2 regions of the Streptomyces sp. NPDC050439 genome follow, and region 2 is predicted to be linked to the other one. Evidence: predicted binding sites of a transcription regulator. Region 2 holds the regulator's gene; the other holds the start of a gene.
The links. The regulator HrcA, encoded in region 2, represses chaperone genes, less so after heat shock. The targets are predictions, from matches to a motif close to TTNGCACTCNGNNNNNCNGAGTGCNAA.
Positions count from the first base shown of each region.

Region 1: groL (chaperonin GroEL) is a predicted target of HrcA. The motif match lies at 9,854-9,880, and genes of this name have one in related genera.

Region 1 is NZ_JBFAJT010000009.1:467,618-482,703, forward strand. It holds gene AB0I66_RS34500 (Cmx/CmrA family chloramphenicol efflux MFS transporter) at 1-716, shown strand, start outside; gene AB0I66_RS34505 (NIPSNAP family protein) at 699-1,001, opposite strand; gene AB0I66_RS34510 (DUF4031 domain-containing protein) at 1,062-1,328, opposite strand; gene AB0I66_RS34515 (hypothetical protein) at 1,325-1,693, opposite strand; gene AB0I66_RS34520 (MurR/RpiR family transcriptional regulator) at 1,807-2,730, shown strand; gene murQ (N-acetylmuramic acid 6-phosphate etherase) at 2,792-3,793, shown strand; gene AB0I66_RS34530 (PTS transporter subunit EIIC) at 3,858-5,366, shown strand; gene AB0I66_RS34535 (polysaccharide deacetylase family protein) at 5,533-6,291, shown strand; gene AB0I66_RS34540 (hypothetical protein) at 6,729-7,991, shown strand; gene groL (chaperonin GroEL) at 8,100-9,725, opposite strand; gene AB0I66_RS34550 (cold-shock protein) at 10,051-10,254, opposite strand; gene AB0I66_RS34555 (MoaD/ThiS family protein) at 10,679-10,954, opposite strand; gene thrC (threonine synthase) at 11,065-12,372, opposite strand; SAM riboswitch class I at 12,390-12,524, opposite strand; gene AB0I66_RS34565 (glucosyl-3-phosphoglycerate synthase) at 12,694-13,638, shown strand; gene AB0I66_RS34570 (hypothetical protein) at 13,722-14,024, shown strand; gene AB0I66_RS34575 (trehalose-6-phosphate synthase) at 14,084-15,086, shown strand, end outside.
Region 2 is NZ_JBFAJT010000003.1:916,994-932,079, reverse strand. It holds gene AB0I66_RS17245 (SpoIIE family protein phosphatase) at 252-2,075, shown strand; gene hemW (radical SAM family heme chaperone HemW) at 2,140-3,372, shown strand; gene AB0I66_RS17235 (DUF3097 domain-containing protein) at 3,681-4,502, opposite strand; gene AB0I66_RS17230 (MBL fold metallo-hydrolase) at 4,537-5,280, opposite strand; gene hrcA (heat-inducible transcriptional repressor HrcA) at 5,482-6,498, shown strand; gene dnaJ (molecular chaperone DnaJ) at 6,499-7,635, shown strand; gene AB0I66_RS17215 (nitronate monooxygenase) at 7,861-8,958, shown strand; gene AB0I66_RS17210 (16S rRNA (uracil(1498)-N(3))-methyltransferase) at 8,955-9,704, shown strand; gene AB0I66_RS17205 (hypothetical protein) at 9,784-10,386, shown strand; gene AB0I66_RS17200 (S41 family peptidase) at 10,438-13,656, shown strand; gene AB0I66_RS17195 (HIT domain-containing protein) at 13,712-14,065, shown strand; gene AB0I66_RS17190 (ribonuclease Z) at 14,088-14,996, shown strand; gene AB0I66_RS17185 (adenosine deaminase) at 15,010-15,086, shown strand, end outside.

The sequences.
Region 1 (15,086 bases), on a different contig from region 2:
TGACCCTCATCCCCCGTATCCCGCTCCCGGCCGAGAAGCCGCGCCTGAAGCGGGAGTTGGCCATCTACCGCGACCGGCAGGTCTGGCTCTCCATCACGATCACCGCCCTCGCGGCGGGCGGCGTCTTCTGCGCGTTCTCGTACCTCTCGCCGCTCCTGACGGACGTCGCGGGCCTCGACGAGGGCTGGGTGCCGACCGTGCTCGGCCTCTTCGGGCTCGGCGCCCTCATCGGTACGGCGATCGGCGGCCGCGTCGCCGACGCGCACCTCTTCGGCGTCATGCTGAGCGGCGCCGCGGCCTCCACCGTCTTCCTCGTCGCCCTCGCCCTCTTCTCCGGCACGACGGCCGTCGCGGTGACCCTCTCCTTCCTCCTCGGCGTCTCCGCCTTCTACACGGCCCCCGCCCTCAACGCCCGCATGTTCAACGTCGCGGGCGCCGCCCCCACCCTCGCGGGCGCGACCACGACGGCGGCGTTCAACCTGGGCAACACCGGCGGCCCCTGGCTCGGCGGCACGGTCATCGACCTGGACCTGGGTTACGCCTCGACGGCGTGGGCGGGCGCGGCGATGACGGCGGTGGCGATCGTCGCGGTGACGGTGTCCCTGCGACTGCACCGCAAGACACCCAGCCGCGTGATCACGACGTCCCCGGCCGAACCCGAGGCAGAAGCCGAAGTCCCCCATCCCGCCTCCGCGCCCTCACTCCAGAGGCCGTAGGAACCGTCGCTCGTAGCGCCGGATGCACTGCGTCCGGCGCGCGAGCTCGACGGCCTCCTGGCACTCGGGGTCAGTCGCGCTCTCGGCGCGGTAACGCTCGTACTCGGCGAGGCCCGGGAAGGAGAACAGGGCGTACGCGATGTCGCTGTCGCCCTCGCTGGGCAGGAAATAGCCGTGGTGGTCGCCGCCGAGGCGGTTGACCAGGACGACCCAACGGCGGCCGTACTCCTCGAAGTCGGCGATGCGGTCGGGGTCGATCTCGTACTTCAGATGAACCGTGATCATGCGGCTCACCCTAGGCTCGCCCCGCGTAGCGCCGCGGGCCTTTAATCGCGCCGCCCGCCTTTAAGCGGGCCTCCCCTTGGGCCTCCGCAACCCCGCATCCGTAAGCCTGCGCACAAGCTCCTTGGAGCCGATCTCGACCGCGCCCGCGCGCACCGCTTCCTCGTAACGGTGCGAGGGCAGGTCGTAGTGGTCGCGCTCGAAGGCGCGCGCGGGGGCGCCGATGCCTGCCGCGAACGCGTGCAGTTCCTCGTACGAGACGTCGCTGACCAGGTGCGACCACATGCGGCCGTGCCCCGGCCAGGTCGGCGGGTCGATGTAGACCGTCACGCCGGATCGCCCGTCAGGCCGCCCACCGGCGCCACCACCACGCCCGCCTTGCCGCACACCCAGTGCGGATCGGGACCCAACTCCGGCTCCACGTCCAGCGCGTGCGGGTCGCCCGAGCCGCACACCGGGCAGAGCGGCCAGCGGCCGTAGCGCTCCAGGAGCGCGTCCTGGACGTCCTGGGCGACGAGGCCCGCGACGTAGTCGACGCCCTCCGGCCACTGCTCTACCCACCAGCGGCGGTGCGCCACCGACTCCTCGACCAGCGAGACGACCTCGGCCTGGGCGACCTCGCGGGTCACGAGGTCGGCGAGGACAAGTGCACGAGCGGCGTGCAGCGCCTGCTCCAGAGGGTCGATCGCGTCCATGCAGCCATTGTCCACCCCACGCGCAACCCGCCGAAGATCCACCCGAGACCGTGAGACGAGATCGGGACCAAAGGGGTCTTGACCCATCCGGGGTCCGAAAATATCTTTCAAGCGTGACCAATGACGTGAAGGAAATTTTCGCGGGCGCGGCGCCCCCCGCCCCGGCCGCCCTCGCGGCCAAGGTGCGGACCCTCGCCCCGTCCATGACCCGCTCCATGCAGCTGGTCGCCGAAGCCGTCGCCGGCGACCCCGCGGGCTGCGCGGCCCTCACGGTCACCGGCCTCGCCGAGCTCACCGGGACCAGCGAGGCCACCGTGGTCCGCACCGCCCGCCTCCTCGGCTACCCCGGCTACCGCGACCTGCGGCTCGCCCTCGCCGGACTCGCCGCCCAGCAGCAGTCGGGCCGCGCGCCCGCCGTCACCGCCGACATCGCCGTGGACGACCCGATCGCGGACGTCGTGGCGAAGCTGGCGTACGACGAGCAGCAGACCCTCGCCGACACCGCGGGCGGCCTCGACACCGTCCAGCTCGGCGCCGCCGTCGCCGCGCTCGCCGTCGCGCCCCGCACCGAGATCTACGGCGTCGCCGCATCCGGCCTCGTCGCCCAGGACCTCGCGCAGAAGCTTCTTCGCATCGGCCACATCGCGCACGCGCACTCCGACCCGCACCTGGCCGTCACGAACGCCGTCACCCTGCACTCCAAGGACGTGGCCATCGCGATCACGCACTCCGGGTCGACCGGAGACGTCATCGAGCCGCTGCGGGTCGCCTTCGAGCGCGGGGCGACGACCATCGCGATCACCGGACGCCCCGGCAGCCCCGTCTCGCAGTACGCGGATCACATACTGACCACCTCCACCGCCCGCGAGAGCGAGCTCAGGCCCGCCGCGATGTCCTCCCGCACGAGCCAGCTGCTCGTCGTGGACTGCCTGTTCGTGGGTGTCGCCCAGCGCACGTACGAGACCGCGGCCCCCGCGCTCGCCGCCTCGTACGAAGCCCTCGCGCACCGGCACAGCCCGCGCGGCGGCACCCGCTGAGCCCCACTCCCGGCAGCACCCGTACCCACCCCCCTCGCCGCACACGAAAGAGCCGCACCTCATGACCTCCACGACCGACGCCACGGACTCCCCCGCCCCCGGAAGCGGGCCCGGGGCCTCGTACGGCGAACTCCGCGCCCAGCTGGACACGCTCACCACGGAGGCGTTCCGGCCCGAGCTCTCCGAGATCGACCGGCTGCCCACGTCGGAGATCGCGAAGATCATGAACGGCGAGGACGCCACCGTCCCCGCGGCCGTCGCCGAGCAGCTCCCGGCCATCGCCGCCGCCATCGACGGCACCGCCGAGCGCATGGCCCGCGGCGGCCGGCTCATCTACGCGGGCGCGGGAACGGCGGGGCGGCTCGGGGTGCTCGACGCCTCCGAGTGCCCGCCCACCTTCAACACCGACCCGGCCGAGGTCGTCGGCCTCATCGCGGGCGGCCCGAGCGCCATGGTCACGGCGGTCGAGGGCGCGGAGGACAGCAAGGAGCTCGCGGCCGAGGACCTGGACGGGCTTCGGCTCACCGCGGACGACGTGGTCGTCGGTGTCTCGGCGTCCGGCCGCACCCCGTACGCGATCGGCGCGGTCGAGTACGCACGCACCCGCTGCGGCGCGCTCACCATCGGCCTCTCCTGCAACGCGGACAGCGCGCTCGCGGCGGCGGCCGACCACGGCATCGAGGTCGTCGTGGGCCCCGAGCTCCTCACCGGCTCCACCCGCCTGAAGGCGGGCACGGCCCAGAAGCTCGTCCTCAACATGCTGTCGACGATCACGATGATCCGCCTCGGCAAGACCTACGGAAACCTGATGGTGGACGTACGCGCGTCGAACGAGAAGCTGCGCGCCCGCTCGCGCCGGATCGTCTCCCTCGCCACCGGCGCGTCCGACGAGGAGATCGAGGCCGCGCTCGCCGCCACCGACGGGGAGGTGAAGAACGCCATCCTCACCATCCTCGGCGGGGTGGACGGCCCCACCGCGGCCGACCTCCTCGCCTCATCGGACGGCCACTTGAGGGCAGCCCTCGACAACTCACGCTCGCCCCGCACCCCCCGTACCACCTGACTGACTTCCCCCCAGCCGCTGGAAGAACAGCGCCACCCGCACGCACAGCAAGGCACCCCGCACCATGGCAACTGACAAGAACCGCGCCACAGCCGCCGCGATCCTCCCCCTCGTCGGCGGCGCCCAGAACGTCACGTCCATCGCCCACTGCATGACGCGCCTGCGCCTGAGCCTGGCCGACCGTTCGCTGGTCGACGACGAGGCGCTGAAGGCGCTGCCCGCCGTGATGGGCGTGGTCGAGGACGACACGTACCAGATCGTGCTCGGACCGGGCACGGTCGCCCGCGTCACGCCGGAGTTCGAGGCCTTGGTGGCGGAAGCCGGGGCTGCGCCCGCCCCGGAACCCACCCGCACCGCCGATGAACTGGCGGAACAGGGTGCGGCGATGCGGGCGGCCCGCAAGGAGAAGAACGCAACCCCCTTCAAGCTCTTCCTGCGCCGCATCGCGAACATCTTCGTGCCGCTGATCCCGGCCCTCATCGGCTGCGGCATCATCGCGGGCATCAACGGCCTCCTGATCAACCTGGAGTGGCTGCCGGGCATCACCCCGGCGCTCGCGGCGATCGCCTCCGGGTTCATGGCGCTGATCGCGGTGTTCGTGGGCTTCAACACGGCGAAGGAGTTCGGCGGTACGCCGATCCTGGGCGGCGCGGTCGCGGCGATCATCGTGTACGCGGGTGTCGCGAACATCGAGGCGTTCGGCCAGAAGCTGTCGCCCGGACAGGGCGGCGTACTCGGCGCGCTCGGTGCGGCGGTCCTCGCCACGTACATCGAGAAGTGGTGCAGGCGCTGGGTCCCGGAGGCCCTGGACGTCCTCGTGACCCCCACCGTCACGGTCCTCCTGTCCGGCCTGGTCACGATCTTCGGCCTGATGTTCCTGGCGGGCGAGGTCTCGACGGGCATCGGCACGGCGGCGAACTGGCTCCTGGACAACACGGGCGCGTTCGCGGGCCTGGTCCTGGGCGGCCTGTTCCTCCCCCTCGTCATGCTCGGCCTGCACCAGGCGCTCATCCCCATTCACACCACGCTCATCGAGCAGCAGGGCTTCACGGTCCTCCTGCCCATCCTGGCGATGGCGGGCGCGGGCCAGGTGGGCTGCGCGATCGCGGTCTACAAGCGCCTGCGCCACAACACCTCGATCCGTACGACGATCAAGTCCGCGCTCCCCGCGGGCTTCCTGGGAGTCGGCGAACCCCTCATCTACGGTGTCTCGCTCCCCCTCGGCCGCCCGTTCATCACGGCGTGCGTGGGCGGCGCGGCGGGCGGCGCGTTCATCGGCTTCTTCTCGATGATCGGCGACAAGGTCGGCTCCACGGCGATCGGCCCGTCGGGCTGGGCCCTCTTCCCGCTCCTCGACGGCAACCAGGGCCTTGGCCTGACGATCGCGATCTACGGCGGCGGCCTCCTCGTCGGCTACCTCGTGGGCTTCTTCGCGACGTACTTCTTCGGCTTCAGCAAGCAGATGCTGGTCGAGCTGAACGTCGACACGACGGCCCACGAACAGGTCGTCGCGGCCTCCTCCGGCACGGCACCCGAGCCGACGACCCCGGAGGCGGAGCCGGCCAAGGTCTGACCCGCGTGCGCGTCCGCCGCGGCGAGTTGTCCGCGGACTTCCCCGGGATTGTCCGTGATCCGTAACGGACTCGGCCCCGGTGCATCCTCCCGCCCCCGTACCTCGTCCTGCCAGGTGCCGCGCGTGACCGGGGAGCGGCGAGGGACTGGACGCAAAGGGGCGGACGATGGCGCGGCACAGCGGCGGGCGGGGCTGGTACGGCAAGTTGATCGGGGCGGCGCTCGGCGTGACGCTTCTCGCCACCGGCGCAGGGGTGTGGAGCGCACAGGCCGGCACCTCGGAGGGAGCACCGGCGGCCAAGAAGCCCGGCGCCGTGAAGCCGGTCTCGGCGACCATCGCGCACGCCTCGGAGAAGGGGAAGCAGGGCGTCAACCTCACCATCGACGACGGCCCCGACCCCAAGTGGACCCCTCAAGTACTCGACGTGCTGCGGGAGTACGACGTGAAGGCCACGTTCTGCATGGTCGGGACGCAGGCCGAGGCCCACCCCGACATGGTCAAGAAGGTCGTCGCCGCCGGGCACCGCCTCTGCGACCACTCGGTGTCGCACGACACCGGCATGGACAAGGACTCCAAGGCCTACCAGTCCCGGCAGATCCTCGACGCCGAACGCATGATCACCAAGGCGTCCGGCGGCGTACGTCCGATGTACTACCGGGCCCCCGGCGGCGCTTTCACCCCGTACAGCCGCAAGCTCGCCGCCGACCGGGGCATGCGCCCGCTGGGCTGGAACGTGGACACCAAGGACTTCGAGCGCCCCGGCACGGACGCCATCGTGGCCACGGTCCAGCGAGAGCTGCCCAACGGGCCGACCCTCCTCTTCCACGACGCGGGCGGCGACCGCACCCAGACCGTCGAGTCCCTGCGCACGCTCCTCCCCCAACTCAAGCAGCAGGGCTACACGTTCGGCTTCCCGGTGCGGTGACGCCGATTGCAGGAAATTCCCGCGGGCACGCCGCGCTGACGGCACGCCCCCGGGATTTTCCTGCACTGGCCGCCGACAACAGCACCCCCGTTCACGGCAACTGCCCCTCCCGGTTCAACTGCCGCACCCGCGCCCGCAGCACGTCCCCCGACGGACCGGCTGCTTCGCGACATACTTCCGTCGCCGAGGCGCCCCGAAGCTGACCGAGTTGAGCGCCGGTGAGCCCGCTGTTCCGCCGGCAGCCGGGGATCCCCGTCGAGGCCACCCGCAGGGCCTGCACTCCGCCGGCGCGGCGCACGCAAAAGCGGACAACTCCGGGCTGTCCGAAAGGGCCGTGCCCCCCGTGCGGAAGACCGGGACCGGCTTCCCGCGGCTACCCCTGGTGCCCAAGATGACACCGACCGTCATTGAAGCGGCACGACCGGAGGGGACCGTTCATGACCGAGTCCAACGAGCGCAACCAGCCCAACGAGGCGCACGCGACCGAAGAGCTGCAGATCGCCGAGGCCCTGGGCGCCGCCGCGAACATCACCCTGGCCCCCGGCCCCCGGGAGGTCTCCGAGGCCGCTCCCGCCCCCGACCAGGAGTGGACGCTGCCGGAGGGCAGGGCCTGGGTGTATCTCGCCGACCCGGGGCGGGGGCTCACCAAGCCGGTGATCCTCGCCGACGGCTTCAACACCGGGCCGAGTGACCTCGACTTCCTCTGGGTGGGCCTGGAGCGGGGCCAGTACGCGCTCATCAGCGAGCTGCGGGCGCGCGGCAGGGACGTCATCCTGCTCGGCTTCGACGAGCGCAGCGCCTCGATCCTGGACAACGCCAGGGCCGCACGGTCGGCGATCCAGGAGGCCATCGCGCGGCGCGCGGGCGACCACCCTCTGACCGTCGGCGGCTTCAGCATGGGCGGCCTCGTCACGCGGTACGCGCTCGCCAAGATGGAGCACGAGAGCGTCGACCACGAGACCGAGCTGTATTTCTCGTACGACAGTCCGCACCGCGGTGCCTGGATTCCGATCGCCCTGCAATCGTTCGCGCACTACATCCGGCGGCTCAACGCGGCGTTCTCGAACCAGATGAACAGCCCGGCCGCGCGTCAGCTCCTGTGGCAGCACATCGCGGAGTGGAACGACACCCCGGCGACCGACAAGGAGCGCGTCGAGTTCCTCGCCGAGCTGGCGCGGGTCGGCGGCTGGCCCAGTCGCCCGCGGAAGATCGGCGTCGCCAACGGCGTGCGCACCGGCGTGGCCAACGGCATCGGCCCCGGCGAACGGGCCTTCCACGGCAGGGGCCTGGCCATCACCGGCACCCACCTCTACACGCAGCCCGCGGGCGAGGAGAAGCTCGTCGCGCAGCTCCGGGTGGTGACCCTGCGCAAGCCGCAGATCCACACCTCGGGCCTGCCCGAGATCGACGGCGCCCCCGGCGGCACCCTGGAGGGCTTCGGCATCCTGGCCGACGAGCTGAACAAGATCCCCGCGATCATCGGCCTCGGCTCCGAGGCCACGATCCGCGAGCACTGCTTCGTCCCCTCCGTGAGCGCGGTCGCCCTGCGGGACATCGACACCCAGGAGAAACTGCACGACCCGTTCCCGGAGCAGTCCGAGGACAGCGAACTGGACGAGTACCTCTGCGCCACCCACAACGAGGGCCACACCCTGATCACCCAGGAACTGTGCACCTGGCTCCTGGACCGCCTGCCGTAACTCCCGCTCGATGAACGCGAGAACGCCCGAGGGCGGCACCCCTTCGTGAGAAGGAGTGCCGCCCTCGGTTCGCGTGAAGCGATGAACCGCAGATCAACCAGAGGTCGATCAGAAGTCCATGTCACCGCCCGGCATGCCGCCGCCGGCCGGGGCAGCGCCCGCCTTCTCCGGCTTGTCGGCGATGACGGCCTCGGTGGTGAGGAACAGCGCGGCGATCGACGCGGCGTTCTGCAGGGCAGAGCGCGTGACCTTCGCCGGGTCGAGGATGCCCTCGGCGATCATGTCCACGTACTCACCGGTCGCGGCGTTGAGGCCGTGACCGACGGTGAGGTTGCGGACCTTCTCGACGACGACGCCACCCTCAAGGCCGGCGTTGACCGCGATCTGCTTCAGCGGGGCCTCCAGGGCCAGCTTCACAGCGGCGGCACCGGTGGCCTCGTCACCCTCGAGCTCAAGCTTCTCGAAGACAGCGGCGGCCTGGATGAGCGCCACGCCACCACCGGCGACGATGCCCTCTTCGACGGCGGCCTTCGCGTTGCGAACGGCGTCCTCGATGCGGTGCTTGCGCTCCTTGAGCTCGACCTCGGTCGCGGCACCGGCCTTGATGACCGCAACACCGCCGGCGAGCTTCGCCAGGCGCTCCTGCAGCTTCTCGCGGTCGTAGTCGCTGTCCGAGTTCTCGATCTCGGCGCGGATCTGGTTGACGCGACCCTGGACCTGGTCGCTGTCGCCCGAACCGTCGACGATCGTGGTCTCGTCCTTGGTGATGACGACCTTGCGGGCGCGGCCGAGCAGGTCGAGACCGGCGTTCTCCAGCTTGAGGCCGACCTCCTCGGAGATGACGGTGCCACCGGTGAGGATGGCGATGTCGCCGAGCATGGCCTTGCGGCGGTCACCGAAGCCCGGGGCCTTGACGGCGACGGACTTGAAGGTGCCACGGATCTTGTTGACGACCAGGGTCGACAGGGCCTCGCCCTCGACGTCCTCGGCGATGATCAGCAGCGGCTTGCCGGACTGCATGACCTTCTCAAGGAGCGGAAGGAGGTCCTTCACGTTCGAGATCTTCGAGTTCACGATCAGGATGTACGGGTCGTCGAGCGACGCCTCCATACGCTCCATGTCCGTGGCGAAGTACGCCGAGATGTAGCCCTTGTCGAAGCGCATGCCCTCGGTGAGCTCAAGCTCGAGCCCGAAGGTCTGCGACTCCTCGACGGTGATGACGCCTTCCTTGCCGACCTTGTCCATCGCCTCGGCGATGAGCTCGCCGATCTGCGTGTCGGCGGCGGAGATGGAGGCGGTCGAAGCGATCTGCTCCTTGGTCTCCACGTCCTTGGCCTGCTCGAGCAGGGCGCCGGAGACGGCCTCGACGGCCTTCTCGATGCCGCGCTTGAGGGCCATCGGGTTGGCACCGGCGGCCACGTTGCGAAGGCCCTCGCGGACCAGCGCCTGGGCCAGGACGGTCGCGGTCGTCGTGCCGTCACCGGCGACGTCGTCCGTCTTCTTCGCGACCTCCTTGACCAGCTCGGCGCCGATCTTCTCGTACGGGTCCTCGAGCTCGATCTCCTTGGCGATGGAAACACCATCGTTGGTGATCGTGGGGGCACCCCACTTCTTCTCGAGGACGACGTTGCGACCCTTGGGGCCCAGGGTCACCTTGACGGCGTCGGCGAGCTGGTTCATGCCGCGCTCGAGGCCGCGCCGTGCCTCCTCGTCGAACGCGATGATCTTGGCCATGTGAAGTGGTCCTCCCGGACAGGGGTGGCATGCTTCCGGATCGCGCCAGCGCCCGCGACGGACGGCCTGCAAGCCTTGTGGTTCCTTGCCCCACCCGGCCTGCGGGCCTCACCGACCCGATCCAAGTTCTGTCACTCTCACTCGGAGAGTGCTAAGCCCAATGATTAGCACTCGACCCCTACGAGTGCAAGCGCCTCTTACGGATCCCCGACGTACGAGGGGGCGCGCGGCCAGGAGCGCGCGGCGGACGCACGAGGGGCCCGCACCCCTGTCGGGATGCGGGCCCCTCGTCACTCGCTAAGTTCGCTGGCCGATCGCGCCGAGATCAGACGGCGAGCTTGACCATGTCCGCCTGCGGACCCTTCTGGCCCTGCGAGATCTCGAACTCCACTCGCTGACCTTCTTCAAGGGTGCGGTAGCCGTCCATCTGAATCGCGCTGTAGTGGACGAAAACATCCGCACCACCGTCGACCGCGATGAAGCCGTACCCCTTCTCCGCGTTGAACCACTTGACGGTGCCCTGAGCCATGCCTAACTCCCCTATTACTGGCCCTTGCACGGACCCGCACTTCGCGGACCCGGGTCAGACCTCACCCCCCCAATGGGTTGTGGAGGCGTGCGCCGGAACGCGTCGACCGCGGCTGAATGTATCTGTCCAACTGCCCTCTGCAACAGGTCAATCGGACGAGAATTCTGGGCACGCCTGATCGGTAATATGCGGAGAATTCACCGGAGTTCAGGGCAAGTCGGGCCAGGCAAATGCCACGAGAAGGGCAAATGGGCAGTGCACTTTGGCTACTTCTTGTCGCCCTCGGGGCGACTTCGTATATGCGCTCGGCACAAACGGGGAAGCTCGCTTCCCAACTGTACCGCGCTCAACCACATGGAATTGCCCCCTCCGTTTCTCTCGCGGAGGGGGCAAACCCGATTACGCAGGGTATTTCAATTAAGAATCAACCACCGGCGACGGCGGGGATGATCGAGACGCCGGCGCCGTCCGGCGTCGCGGTCTCCAGCCCCTGCTCGAAGCGGACGTCGTCGTCGTTCACGTAGACGTTCACGAAGCGCCGCAGCTTGCCCTGGTCGTCCAGGACACGGGCGGCGATACCGGCGTGGTTCTTCTCCAGGTCGGCGATGACCTCGGAGAGGTTCGCCCCCTCGGCGGCGACCTCGGACTGACCGCCGGTGTAGGTGCGAAGAATGGTGGGGATGCGGACGTTGACGCTCATGGGATTCACCTCTTGATACGGGGAGGAAGCGCCCCTGCAAGGGGCGCGGGGAACTGCGCGAGGACGGACCACGACCGCCGGCCGGGGACGGCGATCAGGCCCTACGGCGGCTAACCGGCAAGACCAGCGGAGCGAAACGCCTCAAGGCTGGGCTTGATCGTCGCGGTCGCCTGAGACGTCTCCGCAACGGCATCAAGAGTCTTGAGCCCGTCACCCGTGTTCAACACCACCGTGGTCAACGCCGGGTCAATGAGCCCCGCCTCAAGAAGCTTCTTCGTGACGCCCACCGTCACACCACCGGCGGTCTCCGCGAAGATCCCCTCGGTCCGGGCGAGCAGCTTGATCGCATCGACGACCTGCTCGTCGTTCACGTCCTCCACCGCACCGCCCGTGCGACGCGCGATGTCCAGGACGTACGGCCCGTCCGCGGGGTTGCCGATGGCGAGCGACTTGGCGATGGTGTTCGGCTTCTGCGGACGCACGACGTCGTGACCGGCCTTGAAGGCGGTGGACACCGGCGAACAGCCCTCGGCCTGCGCACCGAAGATCTTGTAGGGCTTGTCCTCGACCAGCCCCAGCTTGATGAGCTCCTTCAGACCCTTGTCGATCTTCGTGAGCTGCGAGCCGGACGCGATCGGGATGACCAGCTGGTCGGGCAGGACCCATCCCAGCTGCTCGCAGATCTCGTACGCGAGGGTCTTGGAGCCCTCGCCGTAGTACGGCCGCAGGTTCACGTTCACGAAGCCCCAGCCCTCGCCCAGCGGGTCGCCGATGAGCTCGGAGCAGAAGCGGTTCACGTCGTCGTAGTTGCCCTCGATGCCGACGAGCTCGCCGCCGTAGACCGCGGCCATGACGACCTTGCCCTGCTCCAGGTCGTGCGGGATGAACACGCAGGAGCGGAAGCCGGCGCGGGCCGCGGCGGCGCCGACGGCACCCGCGAGGTTGCCGGTGGAGGAGCAGGAGAGCGTGGTGAAGCCGAAGGCGCGCGCGGCCTCGATGGCCTGGGCGACGACGCGGTCCTTGAAGGAGTGCGTCGGGTTGCCGGAGTCGTCCTTGACGAACAGCTTGCCCTGCTCGACGCCGAGCTCACGGGCGAGGTTGTCCGCCTTGACGAGCTTGGTCCAGCCGGGGTTGATGTTCGGCTTCTCGGCGACGTCCGCCGGGACGGGCAGCAGCGGGGCGTAGCGCCAGATGTTGTCCGGGCCGGACTCGATCTGCTTGCGGAGTGCCTCGGGGTCACCGGTCGGCAGGTCGTACGCCACTTCGAGCGGGCCGAAACAGGCCTGACAGGCGAAGATCGGGCCGAGGGCGTAGAGCTCGCCGCACTCGCGGCAAGAGAGGCCCGATGCGGGGCCGAGGTCCACGGAACCCGTGGTGGAAGGGGTGGTGTCGTTCGTTGCGACAGTCTGCGCAGCCATGGAGGCGAGGCCCTTTCTCCTCATCTTCCCCGCGACGAATTTCGCCGCGAGACGGAATTGGCACCTTCCCCACCGAGACCTCGCGTGCGCGGTCGGCGGGATGGTTGCCGGGGCTTCAACGGGCCGTATCCCTCTGCCCCTCTGGATGAGCGGTATGGCGCCGGGGGCTTCAGGGGCCCCAGGGCATTTGTCGCGCGATGACCCCGGCATGCGATGGTCATCGGCGTTGTTCAAGACTGTAACCGACGGCCTGGACCCTTGAGATAGTCGTCCGAACCGCGAGATGGATCACACGTAGGCCACACACAGGAGGAGCCACCCGTGCTGGAAGAGGCCGAGCGCTGGCTGACCAGGCGTTCCTGGTCCGTTGCCGACCGTCCGCTCAGCGCACTCGTCGCCGCCAAGCGGGCGTCGGGGGCCTCGGTGAGTGTCGTCCTGCCCGCGCTCGACGAGGAGGGGACGGTCGGCGGGATCGTCGCCGAGATCCGCCGTGAGCTGGTCGAGAAGGCCGCTCTCGTCGACGAGCTCGTGGTGATCGACTCCGGCTCGAAGGACCGTACGGCGGAGGTCGCGCGGAGGGCGGGCGCGCGGGTCGTGCACCGGGACGTGATCCTGCCGCGTATCCCGGCCGTGCCCGGCAAGGGCGAGGTCATGTGGCGCTCGCTCCTGGTGACCGGCGGTGACATCGTCGCGTTCGTCGACGCGGACCTGAGGGAGTTCTCGGCGGACTTCGTCACCGGCACGGTGGGCCCGCTCCTGACCGACCCCGACGTGCACTTCGTGAAGGCGATGTACGACCGCCCGCTGGGTGAGACCGCGGGCCAGGGCGGCCGGGTGACCGAGCTGATGGCGCGCCCGCTGCTCAACATGCACTGGCCCCAACTGGCGGGCTTCGTACAGCCGTTGGGCGGCGAGTACGCGGCGCGCAGGTCCCTCCTTGAGCGACTGCCGTTCCCGGTCGGTTACGGGGTGGAGCTGGGCCTGCTCGTGGACGCGCTGCACACCGTGGGACTCGACGCGCTCGCGCAGGTCGACGTCGGGGTGCGCAAGCACCGGCACCAGGACGGGCAGGCGCTCGGCCGGATGGCGGCGGCGATCTACCGGACGGCGCAGCTGCGGCTCGCGCGCGGCCATCTCGTACGGCCCGAGCTCACCCAGTTCGAACGGGGCGCGCAGGGGTTCGAGCCGCGGACCCATTCGGTGGACACCGAGGAGCGCCCGCCGATGTGCGGCATCGCGGAGTACACGGCTCGCCGCGTGGCGTAACCACTCCAAGCCGGGCATTTTGTCTACATTCCCCACTTATGTGGGTCAGACAAGTAATGGGAAGCGCGCTACGCGTCGGTGCCGTGGCCTTGGCGACGGCCACCCTCTCGGCAGGAGCAGTCGGCGCGGCCGGCGCGTCCGGCGCCGTGGCGGATCTCGACACCGGGCCGAGGATCAGCCACCACACCGACGACATCGCCCGATGGGCGCAGGCGCGGCCCGCGCCGCCGGAGCGACAGGGCGCGCCCGTGCGCCGGGAGGGCCCCCGGGGGGAGCTGGCCAAGGCGGGCAGCGACTCGGACACGATGCTGTACGCGGGTCTTGCGATCTCCCTGTGCGCGCTGGGAGCGCTGGCGGTGGCGGCCGCGAGGAGCAGGCGCGACTAGGTTCGACAAGGGCCCTTCGGACGTGTTTGAGGCCCCGCCCCAGGGGCTAGGTTCGCCTCATGGTCTCCGAGCACGCCTCCGCCCAGGTCCTCGTCGCGTCCAACCGCGGCCCCGTCACGTACGCCCTGGAGGAGAACGGGGACCTGACGGCCAAGCGGGGCGGCGGCGGGCTCGTCTCCGGGCTCAGCGCGATCGGCGGCTCGGACGGCGACGACGCGGCCCTGTGGGTCTGCGCGGCGCTGGGCGACGGCGACCGGGAGGCCGTGCGGCGCGGGGTGGGCGAGCCCGGGGTCCGGATGCTCGACATCGACCCCCAGGTGCACGCCGACGCGTACAACGGCATCGCGAACTCGGTGCTGTGGTTCGTCCACCACATGCTCTACCAGACGCCGCTCGAACCGGCCTTCGGCCCGGAGTTCCGGGCCCAGTGGGCGTCGTACGAGACCTACAACCGGGCCTTCGCCGAGGCGCTCGCGGAGAGCGCCGGAGCGGACGCGGCGGTCCTCGTCCAGGACTACCACCTGGCGCTGGTGCCGGGGATGCTGCGCGAGCTGCGCCCCGACCTGCGCATCGGCCACTTCTCGCACACGCCGTGGGCGCCGGTGGACTACTTCCGGATGCTGCCGGACGACATCGCGGAGCAGCTCCTTCGCGGCATCCTGGGCGCCGACCGCGCGGCGTTCCTGACGGGCCGGTGGGCGGACGCGTTCACGGAGTGCTGCGTCGCCGTCCTCGGCGGTACGTCCGGCACGCGAATCGGCGTGCACGGGCTCGGGGCGGACGCGGACTTCCTGCGGGAGCGGTCGCGGCGGGCGGACGTGGAGGAGCGCCTTGTCGCGCTGCGGGAGCAGATCGGGGGCTCCGGCGACCGCAAGGTGATCGTCCGGGTGGACCGTACGGAGCTGTCGAAGAACATCGTGCGGGGTCTGCTCGCCTACCGGGAGCTCCTCGAGTCCCGCCCCGAGTGGCGGGAGCGGGTGGTGCACGTCGCCTTCGCGTACCCCTCGCGGCAGGATCTCGCGGTGTACCGCGACTACACGGCGGAGGTCCAGCGGGTCGCCG
Region 2 (15,086 bases):
CGACCGTAACCGAGCGCGGGCATAGCACTGTTATCACTCATAGCGGCCCACTTCAGTAACTCGGTGCTTATGGGCGTGGCCAGTCTGTCACTCTGTCCGTGTCGCCTGAGGCGTATTCGACCGAACTGCTCAGGAGCCGAAACGTGGGGTCCATTCCGATGCAACGGGAGACCACTTTCCGTGCGTCCGCCCAGCCGGGGTACCAGCCCGGCCCGCCGGCGGTGGTGTGCACATCGCTGCCCGGAAATCCGATGGCGCCCGCCGCCGCACGAAGGTTCGTGCGCGCCGCGCTCGCCGACTGGGTCGAACTCTCCGTGCCCGCCGCCGCGGGCGTCACCGACCGCCTCGCGGACGACGCCGTGCTGCTGGTCAGCGAGCTCGTCACGAACGCCGTCGTGCACGCGGGCACGACGGTCGATCTGGTGTGCAGGCTCGACGAGGCGGGCCTCGGGGAGAACTGCGACACCCTGGTCATCGAGGTCTCCGACCACCACCCCGCCCGCGCGGTCCGCAGCGAGCCCGCGCCCCAGCAGCCCGGCATGCCCGAGTACGGCCGCGGCCTCCAGCTCGTCGCCACCCTCTCCGACTCCTGGGGCATCACCTACCGCACCGGCACCAAGGCCGTCTGGGCCCGCCTCCCCGTCGGCGACGTACAGGCCGGGCAGACCGGACAGGAGATCGAGTCGTACGCGAGTGAACAGGCGGCGCAGCGGGGTCTGCGCGCCGCCGAGATCCTCGCGCCGCTGCCCAGACGGATCACGCATGACACGGAGTGGGTCAACCGCGGCGCGCTCACCTTCCTCGCCGAGGCCTCCGATCTGCTCGCAGGACAGTTCGACGAGGACCTGGTGGCCGCGCTCGCCGGGCAGCTGCTCGTGCCGCGGCTCGCGGACTGGTGCGCGGTCTGGCTCGACGACGAGGCGGAGGTCGCGCCGCACGGCTCCGCGAGCGGCGGCACCGGCTCCCGGCTCGCCCGCGTCTGGCACACCAGCGAGCAGCGGATAGAGGAACTGCGCCGCAGCCTGGAGAAGGACCCGCCCCAGCTGCCCGACGAGGTGGGCTCCGGCGCCGTCCCCGTGCCCTGGCCCGGCGAGACGTCGGCGGGAGACGCGAACGGCACGGCCCTGGCGTACCGCCTCACGGCGGGCGGTCGTGTGCTGGGCACGCTCATCATCGGGCGGGCCGGGATGATGCGCTTCGCGGACGAAGTCACCGGCCTCATCGAGGACTTCAGCCGCCGCGTCGCCCTGGCCATCAGCGCGGCGCGGCGCTACCAGCGCCAGGCCACCATCAGCCAGGTCCTGCAGCGCGGACTCCTGCCGAGCTCCGTCGCGGACATCCCCGGTGTGAGCAGCGGCGTCGTGTACGAGCCGCGGGACAAGGGCGGGCCGGGCGGCGACTTCTACGACGTGTTCCAGGCGGGCAAGGGCCGCTGGTGCTTCGCGCTCGGCGACGTCCAGGGCAAGGGCGTCGAGGCGGCCGTCGTGATCGGCCTCGCCCGGCCCTGGCTGCGGCTGCTCGCCCGTGAGGGGTACGAGGTCGCGGAGGTGCTCGACCGTCTCAACCAGCTCCTCCTCGACGACGCCACGGAGGCGGCGGACGCGGCGGCGGCGGTCGTCGCGGTGGCGGGCGGCCAGGGCGTGCCGCCCGACGGGGCCACCTCCCGCTTCCTCTCCCTCCTCTACGGCGAGCTGGTGCCCATGGACGACGGCGGCGTCCGCTGCACGGTGGCCAGCGCGGGGCACCCCCTGCCGCTCCTCCTCTCCCCGGACGGGACGGTCCGGGCGGCGGCCACGCCCCAGCTGCTGCTCGGCGTCGTCGACGACGCGACGTACAAGAGCGAGACCTTCGAGCTCCGCACGGGCGACACGATGCTCTGCGTCACGGACGGGGTGACGGAGCGGCGTACGGGCCGGCGCATGTTCGACGACAGCGACGGCCTCGCCACGGCCCTCGCCGGTTGCGCGGGCCTCGACGCGACCCTGGTGGCAGAACGGATCAAGCGCCTGGTGCACGAATTCTCGGAGCGGCCGCCGGATGATGATTTGGCGGTGCTTGTGCTGCAGGCGCAGTGAGGTGGTGTGCGGGTGAGACGCGCTGGCGGCGCTCGGGTCCTCCGGGGTGCGGGACAATCGGGGTATGCCTTCCGCACTGCCCGATGGTGAGCCCATGCCCGAGGACGGGGCCCTGCCCGCGTCCGCCCTCGCGGGTGCGGGGTCGCGTCCGCTCGGTTTCTACCTGCATGTCCCGTACTGCGCCACGCGCTGCGGGTACTGCGACTTCAACACCTACACCGCGACCGAGCTGCGCGGCTCCGGCGGTGTGCTCGCCTCGCGCGACAACTACGCGGACACCCTGATCGACGAGGTGCGGCTCGCCCGGAAGGTGCTGGGGGACGACCCGCGCCCGGTGCGGACCGTCTTCGTCGGGGGCGGCACGCCGACCCTCCTCGCCGCGGCCGACCTGGTCCGCATGCTGGGGGCGGTGCGCGACGAGTTCGGGCTCGCGGACGACGCGGAGATCACCACCGAGGCGAATCCGGAGTCCGTCGACCCGGCCTACCTGAGCGAGCTGCGGGCCGGCGGCTTCAACCGCGTCTCCTTCGGGATGCAGAGCGCCAAGCAGCACGTACTGAAGGTGCTGGACCGTACGCACACCCCCGGCCGGCCCGAGGCCTGCGTGGCGGAGGCGCGGGCGGCAGGCTTCGAGCACGTCAACCTCGACCTCATCTACGGCACGCCGGGCGAGACGGACGACGACTGGCGGGCCACGCTTGACGCGGCGATCGGGGCCGGACCCGACCACGTCAGTGCCTACGCGCTGATCGTCGAGGAGGGCACGCAGCTGGCGCGGCGGATTCGGCGCGGGGAGGTGCCCATGACGGACGACGACGTGCACGCGGACCGGTACCTGATCGCCGACGAGGTCCTCGGGGGCGCCGGATTCTCCTGGTACGAGGTGTCCAACTGGGCCACGTCCGATGCCGGGAGGTGCCTGCACAACGAGTTGTACTGGCGTGGGGCCGACTGGTGGGGGGCCGGGCCGGGGGCCCACAGCCACGTGGGGGGCGTGCGGTGGTGGAACGTCAAGCATCCGGGGGCTTATGCGGGGGCGCTGGGCGCTGGGCGCTCGCCTGGGGCCGGGCGGGAGATTCTTGCCGCTGAGGATCGGCGGGTGGAGCGGATTCTGCTGGAGCTGCGGCTGCTTGAGGGGTGTCCGTTGACCCTCCTCCGTCCCGCCGGCCTTGCGGCGGCGGGGCGGGCTCTCGCGGATGGGCTCCTTGAGGCGGGGCCCTATGGGGAGGGGCGGGCCGTGCTTACCCTGCGGGGGCGGTTGTTGGCGGATGCGGTGGTGCGGGATCTGGTGGACTGATCGGCTGGGGTTCGGGCTTGCCCTGCGGGGCTCTCCCCAATCCCGCCCCTTCCCGAAACTGGGGCTCCGCCCCAGACCCCGGTCCTCAAACGCCGGACGGGCTGGAAATACCTGCCCCCGGGCGGGCAACCACGGGGCAATCGGGTGGGTGGGTGGGGAAAATCCGCCGCGAAGCGGCGGTCCTGTTCGGACGTGCAGATGGCGGGGTCCCGGGTCCGGGTGGGACAGGCTGCGGGCAATCGGGTGGGTGGGTGGGGAAAATTCGCCGCGAAGCGGCGGGAATGTTCGGGGCCGCAGGCCGCCGTACGCTATTCCGCCGTGACGAAGTCGATCAGTTCCTCCACGCGGCCCAGCAGCGCCGGCTCAAGATCGCGGTAGCTGCGCACCGAGCCCAGGATCCGCTGCCACGCGGCGCCCGTGTTGAGGGGCCAGCCCAGCGCCTCGCAGACGCCCGTCTTCCAGTCCTGGCCGCGGGGGACCCGGGGCCACGCCGCGATCCCCACCGACGACGGCTTCACCGCCTCCCACACGTCGATGTAGGGGTGCCCCACCACCAGGGCCGAAGGGGAACTCACCTGCGCCGCGATCCGTGACTCCTTCGAGCCGGGCACCAAGTGGTCCACCAGGACGCCCAGGCGCGCGTCGGGCCCGGGGGAGAACTCCTCGACGATCCCCGGGAGGTCGTCGATGCCCTCCAGGTACTCGACGACCACGCCCTCGATCCGCAGGTCGTCGCCCCACACCCGCTCGACCAGCTCCGCGTCGTGCCGTCCCTCGACGTAGATCCGCCCGGCACGGGCGACCCGGGCACGCGCCCCCGGCACGGCCACCGAACCCGATGCGGTACGCGTGGCACGTACCGGAGTGGAGGCAGCGGACGAAGGGCGGACCAGCGTCACCGTCCGGCCCTCCAGGGCGAAGGCCCCCGGCGTCATGGGAAAGACGCGGTGCTTGCCGAAGCGGTCCTCCAGGGTCACCGTCGGACCCTCCGCCGTCTTCTCGCAGCGGATCACCGCCCCGCAGAACCCGGTGCTCAGCTCCTCCACCACGAGGTCCGCCTCCGCGGCGACCTCCGGCACGGGCTTCGGCTTCTTCCACGGGGGAGTGAGGTCTGCGGAGTACTGGCGCATTCGCATGACGATAAGAGAAGCGGCGTACGAGCGGCTACGACACGCCGAAGCGAGCCGCCAGTGTGGCGCGTTGCGCGCGGACAAAAGCCGCATCGACCACCGCGCCGTGCCCCGGCACGTACAGCGCGTTCTCGCCGCCCAGGTCAAGCAGCCGGTCGAGCGCCGCCGGCCACCGCGTCGGGACCGCGTCGGGTCCGGCCTGCGGTTCGCCCGACTCCTCGACCAGGTCGCCGCAGAAGACGATCTCGGGGGTGTCACCCGTGCCGGGCACCAGGACCGCCAGGTCGTGGCCCGTATGACCCGGCCCGACGTTCGCGAGCAGGACCTGCACCCCACCGCCCAGATCCAGCGTCCACTCCCCGCACACCGCGTGACGCGTGCGGACGAGCAGGTCGGCCGCCTCCGCCGCGGCGTCCGGGGCGACCCCGTGTCGCACGGCGTCGGCGCGCAGCTCGTCGCGTCCCCTCGCGAGCAGCGCGTCGAGCCCGACCGCGCCGTACACCTCGACCCCCGCGAACGCCGCGGCGCCGAGAACGTGATCGAAGTGCGGATGCGTCAGGGCGAGATGGGTGACCCGGCGGCCCCCGCCGAGGATGCCGCGCGCCTGGTTGCGCAGCTCCGCTCCCTCGCGCAGCGTCGCGCCCGCCTCGATCATCAGCGCCGATTCGCCGCCGACGACCAGGCCCGCCGTACAGTCCCAGACCGGCAGGCGCCTGCGTCCCACATGCGGCGCGAGCCGCTCCCAACCCGCCTCGTCCCAAGCCAGTGCCACGTCCATGCAGCCGACGCTAGCCCCGCGCGGGCGGCTTGGCAGCCGTCGCCCCGGCCGTCGGGCCGACATAGGGTCCGGCCCTTGCCGGGCCCGTACCTCGCAGCCGTACACTGGGCGCGGTGCAGGCTGGCACTCACCTGCGGGGAGTGCCAGGCAAGGCCGCGGGGCAGACGGGTCCCAGGGCGAAAAGGTGGAGGTGTTGCGCGGATGCTCAGTGAACGCAGGCTCGAGGTGCTGCGTGCCATCGTCCATGACTACGTCGGCACCGAGGAGCCCGTCGGCTCCAAGGCGCTCACCGAGCGGCACAGCCTCGGGGTCTCGCCGGCCACCGTCCGCAACGACATGGCGGCGCTGGAGGAGGAAGGGTTCATCGCCCAGCCCCACACCAGCGCGGGCCGTATCCCGACCGACAAGGGGTACCGCCTCTTCGTCGACCGGCTCGCGGGCGTCAAGCCGATGGCGGCCCCTGAGCGCAGGGCCATCCAGAACTTCCTCGACGGCGCCGTCGACCTCGACGACGTCGTGGCGCGCACGGTGCGGCTGCTCGCGCAGCTGACCCGGCAGGTCGCGGTCGTGCAGTATCCGTCCCTCACGCGGTCGACGGTGCGGCACGTGGAGCTGCTCTCGCTGGCTCCCGCCCGCCTGATGCTCGTACTGATCACGGACACGGGCCGGGTGGAGCAGCGCATGATCGACTGCCCCGCCCCGTTCGGCGAGACCTCGCTCGCGGACCTGCGGGCGCGGCTCAACAGCAGGGTCGCGGGCCGTCGCTTCGCGGACGTGCCGCAGCTCGTGCAGGACATGACGGAGTCCTTCGACGCGGAGGACCGCGGCACGGTGGCGACGGTGCTCTCGACACTCCTCGAAACTCTTGTCGAGGAGACCGAGGAGCGGCTGATGATCGGCGGAACGGCCAACCTCACCCGCTTCGGACATGACTTTCCCCTCACCATCAGGCCCGTCCTGGAGGCTCTTGAGGAGCAGGTCGTCCTGCTCAAGTTGCTTGGCGAGGCCACGGATTCGGGCATGACCGTACGGATCGGTCACGAGAACGCCCATGAGGGACTCAGCTCTACGTCCGTGGTCTCCGTCGGCTACGGTTCGGGCAGCGAGGCAGTAGCCAAACTCGGCGTGGTCGGCCCGACCCGCATGGACTATCCGGGAACGATGGGAGCAGTACGCGCAGTGGCACGTTACGTCGGACAGATCCTGGCGGAGTCGTAAGTGGCCACGGACTACTACGCCGTACTAGGCGTGCGCCGCGACGCTTCCCAGGACGAGATCAAGAAGGCCTTCCGGAGGCTTGCGCGAGAGCTTCACCCGGACGTCAATCCGGATCCGAAGACTCAGGAGCGCTTCAAGGAGATCAACGCCGCGTACGAGGTGTTGTCGGACCCGCAGAAGAAGCAGGTCTACGACCTCGGCGGTGACCCGCTGTCCCAGGCGGGCGGCGGTGGTGCGGGCGGTTTCGGGGCCGGTGGCTTCGGCAACTTCTCGGACATCATGGACGCGTTCTTCGGGACGGCGTCGCAGCGTGGCCCCCGGTCGCGCACGCGCCGTGGCCAGGACGCCATGATCCGGCTCGAGATCGACCTGGACGAGGCGGCCTTCGGGACCACCAAGGACATACAGGTCGACACGGCGGTCGTCTGTACGACCTGCAGCGGTGAAGGTGCCGCGCCGGGGACGTCCGCGCAGACGTGTGACATGTGCCGCGGTCGCGGCGAGGTGTCGCAGGTCACGCGGTCCTTCCTCGGCCAGGTCATGACGTCGCGGCCGTGCCCGCAGTGTCAGGGCTTCGGCACGGTCGTGCCCACCCCCTGCCCGGAGTGCGCCGGCGACGGCCGCATCCGGTCGCGGCGGACGCTGACCGTGAAGATCCCCGCAGGTGTCGACAACGGCACGCGGATCCAGCTCGCGGGCGAGGGCGAGGTCGGCCCCGGCGGCGGCCCCGCCGGCGACCTGTACGTGGAGATCCACGAGTTGCCGCACGCCGTGTTCCAGCGGCGCGGGGACGATCTGCACTGCACGGTCACCATCCCCATGACGGCCGCGGCTCTGGGCACCAAGGTGCCCCTGGAGACGCTGGACGGCCTGGAGGAGGTCGACATCCGGCCCGGCACGCAGTCCGGCCAGTCGGTGCCGCTGCACGGCAGGGGCATCACGCACCTGCGGGGCGGCGGACGAGGTGACCTCATCGTGCACGTCGAGGTCCTCACGCCGAGCAAGCTGGACGCGGAGCAGGAGCGGGTCCTGCGGGAGCTTGCGCAGCTGCGCGGCGAGGAGAGGCCCACGGGGCAGTTCCAGCCGGGACAGCAGGGTCTGTTCTCGCGTTTGAAGGATGCGTTCAACGGGCGCTAACGCCTTTTACGGGCGAGGCGCCTTGAGCGGTGCCTTTCCTGCGCCCCCGGTAGCGGTTCGCCCGTGCCGGGGGCGCTTCGCTGTCTGTCCGCGGGCTGTCCTGGGTTGCTCGCGCAGTTCCCCGCGCCCCTTACGGGGCGCTCCTGGTCGTGCCGGGTGACGGGTGGGTGGGTGGGGAAGTCCCCGCGATTCGGCCCCCCGGCCAGGAAGTGGCACGATGCGTTCATGCCCACCGCACTGACCGATCTCTGCCGCCTTCCGATCGTGCAGGCCCCCATGGCGGGAGGCGCCTCGTGCCCCCAGCTCGCCGCGGCCGTCTCCGAGGCCGGGGGGCTCGGATATCTCGCCGCCGGATACAAAACCGCCGACGGGATGTACCAGGAGATCAAACAGCTGCGGGGGCTCACGAGCCGGCCGTTCGGCGTGAACCTGTTCATGCCGCAGCCCGAGTACGCCGATGCCGCCGCCGTCGACGTCTACCGCAACCAGCTCGCCGGTGAGGCCTCCTGGTACGAGACGCAGCTCGGCGACCCGGACAGCGGCCGCGACGACGGCTACGACGCCAAGCTGGCGATCCTCGTCGAGGACCCGGTGCCGCTGGTGTCGTTCACCTTCGGCTGCCCCACCCGTGACGTCTTCGACGCCTTCGCGCGGGTCGGCACCATCACCGTCGCCACCGTCACCTCGCCCGAAGAGGCGCAGACCGCCCAGTGGTCGGGCGCCGACGCCGTGTGCGTACAGGGCATCGAGGCGGGCGGCCACCAGGGCACGCACCGCGACAATCCCGAGACGGACGGCGCGGGGCTCGGTCTCCTCTCGCTCATCGCGCAGGTGCGCGACACCGTGCAGATCCCGGTCGTCGCGGCCGGCGGCCTGATGCGCGGCTCGCAGATCGCCGCGGTGCTCGCGGCCGGCGCGGACGCCGCGCAGCTCGGCACGGCCTTCCTGGTCTGTCCCGAGTCGGGCGCGAACGCCCTGCACAAGCAGGCCATGACCAACCCGCTGTTCACCCGGACCGAGCTGACCCGCGCGTTCTCGGGACGCCCCGCGCGCGGCCTGGTCAACCGCTTCATGCGGGAGCACGGGCCCTACGCCCCCGCCGCCTACCCCCAGGTCCACCACCTCACCAGCGGTCTGCGCAAGGCCGCGGCCAAGGCCGGTGACGCGCAGGGCATGGCGCTGTGGGCGGGGCAGGGTCACCGCATGGCGCGGGAGCTTCCCGCCGGGCAGCTCGTGGAGGTCCTCGCGGCCGAACTGGCCGAGGCCAAGGCGGCGTTGGCGGCCGGAGGGCAGCAGGGGACCCAGTCCGGGAGCCAGGCGTGACCGCGCCGGTCTTCGTCGTCGAGACCTTCGAGGGCCGTGCCGGGGGTGGCGAGCGACGCTACGTGCTCGACGGTCCCGAAGGGCGCCACGCCGTCTCCGTGAAGCGGCTGCACGCAGGTGAGGACGTCGTCCTGACCGACGGGGCCGGGCGCTGGGCCGACTGCGTGGTCGAGGACACCGAGGGCAAGGACCGGCTGATCCTGCGGATGGACGCCGTACGGGAAGAGGCGCCGCAGGAGCCCCGCATCACCGTCGTACAGGCCCTGCCCAAGGGTGACCGCGGTGAACTCGCCGTCGAGACCATGACGGAGACCGGTGTCGACGCGATCGTGCCGTGGTCCGCGTCGCGCTGCATCACGCAGTGGAAGGGCGAGCGCGGGCTCAAGGCGCTCGGCAAGTGGCGTGCCACGGCCCGCGAGGCGGGCAAGCAGTCGCGCCGGGTGCGGTTCCCCGAGGTGGCGGAGGCCATGTCGACCAAGCAGGTGGCGGCGCTGCTCGCGTCCGCCGACCTCGCCGCGGTCCTGCACGAGGAGGGCAGCGAACCGCTGGCCACGGCTGATCTCCCCGCGGCCGGGCACATCGTCCTGGTGGTCGGCCCCGAGGGCGGCGTGTCACCGGACGAGCTCGCGGCCTTCGCGGACGCGGGGGCGAAGCCGTACCGCCTGGGGCGCAGCGTGCTGCGTACGTCGACCGCGGGGACGGCGGCGGCCGCACTGCTCCTGGGACGCACGGGCCGCTGGTCCTGAACTCCCGCGCCGGGTGCCCCCGGAGTTTGGACGCAAAGGGGACTATCGTCAGGCGGCTCGGGGTGGCACTCTGCCGCCTATGGGGGCATTGAGGCGCTTACGTGATCGTGCGGTGGTCGTGCGCGGGCGGCGTCGGCGGGTGTGGGGCGCCGTCGGGTTCGCGGGGGCGGCGGTGATCGGGGTCGCCGCGTGTGATCCGGTCGACGGCGGCATGAACACCGCGGCCATCGCGATCACCACGGACGAGATGGCGACCAAGGAGCTGGAGCGGCAGCATCTCGACGTGCTGTGGATCAGCTGCACCGCCCGCTACAAGTCCCGGGTCACACCGTCCAGCGGCTCCCCGGACCGGGACGCCGTCGCCACCGTCGACTGCCAGGGCCAGGCCAAGACCGGCAAGGGCTCCGACGACACCAGCGACATCACCGTCAAGGGCTCCGTGTGGTCCGTCGTCGACGGGCACTGCGTACGCGGCAACCTCACCGCCAAGGTCGACGGCAAGCAGTGGTTCCGGGTGGACGTGCTCGGCGACTGCTCCGGGGGCGACGAACCGGAGCAGCCGGAGGAACCGGACCAGCCGGACCAGCCGGACCAGCCGGATGAGCCCGACCAGCCGCCCGCCGCGACCGTCACGGTGACCGTCACGCCCCATCCGAGCTGCTCGTGCATCAGGGGCAAGTGATCCAAAACCCTGTCCGGCTCCGCCCGCGCTGCCTAGGCTGGCTGGGTGACACTGACTGGGCACTCTGCGTATCTCCGGTTTCCCCATCTGCGCGGCGAGTTGGTCGCCTTCACCGCCGAGGACGACGTCTGGGTCGCGCCCCTCGACGGCGGCCGGGCGTGGCGCGTCAGCGCCGACAACACACCGGTGAACCACCCCCGCGTCTCCCCGGACGGAACGACCGTCGCCTGGACCTCCACGCGTGACGGCTCCCCCGAGGTGCATGTCGCCCCGGTCGACGGCGGGCCCTCCAAGCGCCTGACGCACTGGGGCAGTTCACGCACCTCGGTGCGCGGCTGGACCCCGGACGGGCGGGTCCTCGCGGTCAGCACCGCCGGCCAGGCCTCGCTGCGCCGCAGCTGGGCACGGGCCGTCCCGCTGGACGGCGGGCCCGCGGACACGCTGCCGTACGGACTCGTGGGAGATGTCGCGTACGGCCCCCGGGACGGCCAAGTCCTGCTGCTCTCCGCGCCGATGGGGCGCGAGGCAGCCTGGTGGAAGCGCTACCGCGGCGGCACCGCGGGCAAGCTCTGGATCCGGCGCGGGGGCGCGGGTGACGAGGAACGCTTCGTACGCGTCCATGAAGAGCTCGACGGGAACATCGAGTACCCCCTGTGGGTGGGTGAGCGCATCGCCTTCCTCTCCGACCACGAAGGCGTCGGCGCCGTCTACTCCTCGCTGCCCGACGGCTCCGATCTTCGGCGGCACACCGATGTCGAGGGCTTCTACGCCCGGCACGCTGCGACCGACGGCGCCCGCGTCGTGTACGCGTGCGCGGGTGAACTCTGGCTCCTCGACGACCTGGTGGACGCCGCGCCCCGTCGCCTCGACGTCCGTCTCGGCGGCCAGCGCACCGATCTCCAGCCGCACCCCGTCAGCGCCTCACGCTGGTTCGGCGCCGCCGCTCCCGACCACACCGGACGGGGCAGCGCCGTCTCCGTGCGCGGCGGCGTGCACTGGGTGACGCACCGCGAGGGGCCCGCCCGCGCGCTCGCCGCCGAGCACGGGGTACGCGCACGGCTGCCGCGCACGTTCCGTGTCGACGGCGAGGAACACGTCGTCTGGGTGACGGACGCGGAGGGCGACGACGCGCTCCAGTTCGCACCGGCCACCGGCCTCGCACCCGGCGCCACCCCACGCAGGATCGCCGCCGGGCAGCTGGGCCGGGTGCTCACGCTGGCCGTGGCGCCCGACGGCAGCCGGGCCGCCGTCGCCTCGCACGACGGCCGGGTGCTCCTCGTCGAGCGGGAGAGCGGTGAGGTGCGGGAGGTCGACCGCGGCGAGCACGGGGACGCCACCGGGCTCGTCTTCTCGCCGGACTCGGCCTGGCTCGCGTGGTCGCACCCGGGGCCCAGTCCGCTGCGGCAGCTGAAGCTGGCGAACACGGCGGATCTCTCGGTGTCCGAGGCGACGCCGCTGCGGTTCCGCGACTACGCGCCCGCGTTCACCCTCGACGGCAAGCATCTCGCGTTCCTGTCCGCGCGGGCCTTCGACCCCGTCTACGACGAGCACGTCTTCGACCTCGCCTTCGTCGGCGGATCGCGGCCCCACCTCATCACGCTGGCCGCCACCACGCCCTCGCCCTTCGGGCCGCAGCGGCACGGGCGGCCCTTCGAGGCGCCCGACAAGGACGAGACCCCGGACAGCGAGGGCTCGCCCGTCACCCGCATCGACCTCGACGGTCTCGCCGACCGCATCGTGCCGTTCCCGGTCGAGGCCGCCCGGTACTCGACGCTGCGGGCCGCCAAGGACGGCGTCCTGTGGCTGCGCCACCCCGTGCGCGGCGTCCTCGGCGCGTCCCGGGCCACCCCGTCCGACCCCGACCCGCAGACCGAGCTCGAACGCTACGACCTCGTGCAGCAGCGCATCGAGGAACTGGCCTCGGACGCCGACCACTTCGCCGTCAGCGGGGACGGCAAGCGGGTGCTGCTGTGGGCCGACGGGAAGCTGAAGGTCGTGCCGAGCGACCGGCGTGCCTCCGGCGACGAGAGCTCCGACTCGAACATCACCGTCGACCTCACCCGGGTCCGGCAGACCGTCGATCCGGCCGCGGAGTGGCGGCAGATGTACGACGAGGCCGGGCGCCTCATGCGGGACAACTTCTGGCGGCCCGACCTGGGCGGGATCGACTGGGACGGCGTCCTCGACCGGTACCGTCCGGTGCTCGGCCGGGTGGCCACGCACGACGACCTCGTCGACCTGCTGTGGGAGGTCGCCGGGGAACTCGGCACCTCGCACGCGTACGTCATGGGAGGCGGGGGACGGGGGAGTTCGGCGGTACGGCAGGGGCTGCTCGGTGCTGATGTATCCCCGGGCGCGGACGGGGCGTGGCGCATCGACCGCATCCTGCCCTCCGAGACCTCCGACCCCTCCGCCCGCTCGCCGCTCGCCGCACCCGGGGTCGCGGTGCGCGCCGGGGACGCCCTCCTTGCCGTCGCGGGGCGGCCGGTCGATCCGGTGACGGGTCCCGGACCGCTCCTCGTGGGCACGGCGGGGAAGCCGGTGGAGCTGACGGTGTCGCCCGCGGGCGGGGGCGACCCGAGGCACGCGGTGGTGATCCCCGTCGACGACGAGGAGCCGCTGCGGTACCACGCCTGGGTCGTGGACCGGCGTGCGTACGTCCACGAGCGGTCGGGCGGCCGGCTCGGATACCTCCATGTGCCGGACATGCAGGCTCCCGGCTGGGCGCAGATCCACCGTGATCTGCGGGTGGAGGTGGCCCGGGACGGTCTGGTGGTGGACGTTCGGGAGAACCGTGGCGGGCACACGTCGCAGCTGGTGGTGGAGAAGCTGGCCCGCAAGATCGTGGGCTGGGACCTGCCGCGGGGTGCTCAGCCCTTCAGCTATCCGGCGGACGCGCCACGCGGGCCCGTCGTCGCCGTCGCCAACGAATTCTCCGGCTCCGACGGGGACATCGTGAACGCGGCGATCAAGGCGCTGGGGATCGGACCCGTGGTGGGGACGCGGACGTGGGGCGGCGTCATCGGCATCGACAGCCGGTACCGCCTCGTGGACGGCACGCTGGTGACCCAGCCCAAGTACGCGTTCTGGCTGGAGGGCTACGGCTGGGGCGTCGAGAATTACGGGGTCGACCCGGACGTGGAGGTGGTGACGACCCCGGAGGACTACGCCTCGGGCCGGGACCCACAACTGGACGAGGCGATCCGCCTGGCTCTGGCTTCCCTGGAGACGACACCCCCCAAGACGGCACCGGAGCTGCCGGGGTCCTGACGTCGCCGGATAGCATGCCCAGGGACCGATGAAGAGCGAGGACCGGAGGCTCCGCATGGCGGGCGAACCGCAGGCTGACTGCCTGTTCTGCAAGATCGTCGCGGGGGACGTGCCCGCGACCCTCGTCAGGGAGACGGACACGACGGTCGCCTTCCGGGACATCAACCCGCAGGCCCCCACTCACGTACTGATCATCCCCAAGGCGCACTACCCGGACGCCGCGGCCCTCGCCGCCGCCGAACCCACCATCGCCGCCGACGTCCTGCGGGAGGCCGCCGAGGTCGCCGCCGAGGAGAAGGCGGAGAGCTACCGCATCGTCTTCAACACCGGCACCGGCGCCGGCCAGACCGTCTTCCACGCGCACGCCCACGTCCTCGGCGGACGCGGCCTGCAGTGGCCTCCGGGATAACGGGACAACGGGATAACTGACCTTGTCCGTACGTGAACTGGTGGTCCTCGGCACCGCGAGCCAGGTCCCCACCCGGCACCGCAACCACAACGGGTACGTCCTGCTCTGGGACGGGCAGGGCATCCTCTTCGACCCCGGCGAGGGCACGCAGCGCCAGATGCTGCGTGCCGGGGTCGCCGCGCACGACCTGCACCGGATCTGCGTCACGCACTTCCACGGCGATCACTCGCTGGGCCTGCCGGGAGTCATCCAGCGCATCAACCTGGATCGCGTCCCGCACGACGTGACCGTGCACTTCCCGCGCTCCGGGCAGCACTTCTTCGACCGGCTCCGGTACGCCACGGCCTACCGCGAGACCGTCTCCCTCGTCCAGGAGCCCGTGGCGGACGACGGACCCCTGGCCGTCACCCCCTCCTTCACGCTCGACGCCGTCAGGCTCTCGCACCCCGTCGAGTCCTTCGGCTACCGCATCACCGAGCCCGACGGCCGGCGGATACTCCCGGAGCTGCTCGCCGCGCGCGGCATCGCGGGACCCGACGTGGGCCGCCTGCAGCGGGAGGGCTCGCTGCGGGGCGTCACGCTCGACGAGGTGAGCGCGGTACGGCGGGGGCAGAAGTTCGCCTTCGTGATGGACACCCGCCTCTGCGACGGCGTCCACACGCTCGCCGACGGCTGCGACATGCTCGTCATCGAGTCCACCTTCCTGGACGAGGACGAGCAACTGGCCCGCGACCACGGGCACTTGACCGTGGGGCAGGCCGCCCGGGTCGCCGTGGACGGCGGCGTCCGGCATCTCGTGCTGACCCATTTCAGCCAGCGCTACCCCGACCCCGGCGTCTTCGAGCAGCAGGCCCGGGACGCGGGATTCGACGGTGAACTCACCGTCGCCAAAGACCTGCTGCGTGTACCTCTGCCCAAACGAACCACCTGAGTGAGCCGCCGCCATGCCCCTTCCCAAAGCCGAACTCCACCTCCACATCGAGGGGACGCTCGAACCCGAGCTCGCTTTCTCCCTCGCCGC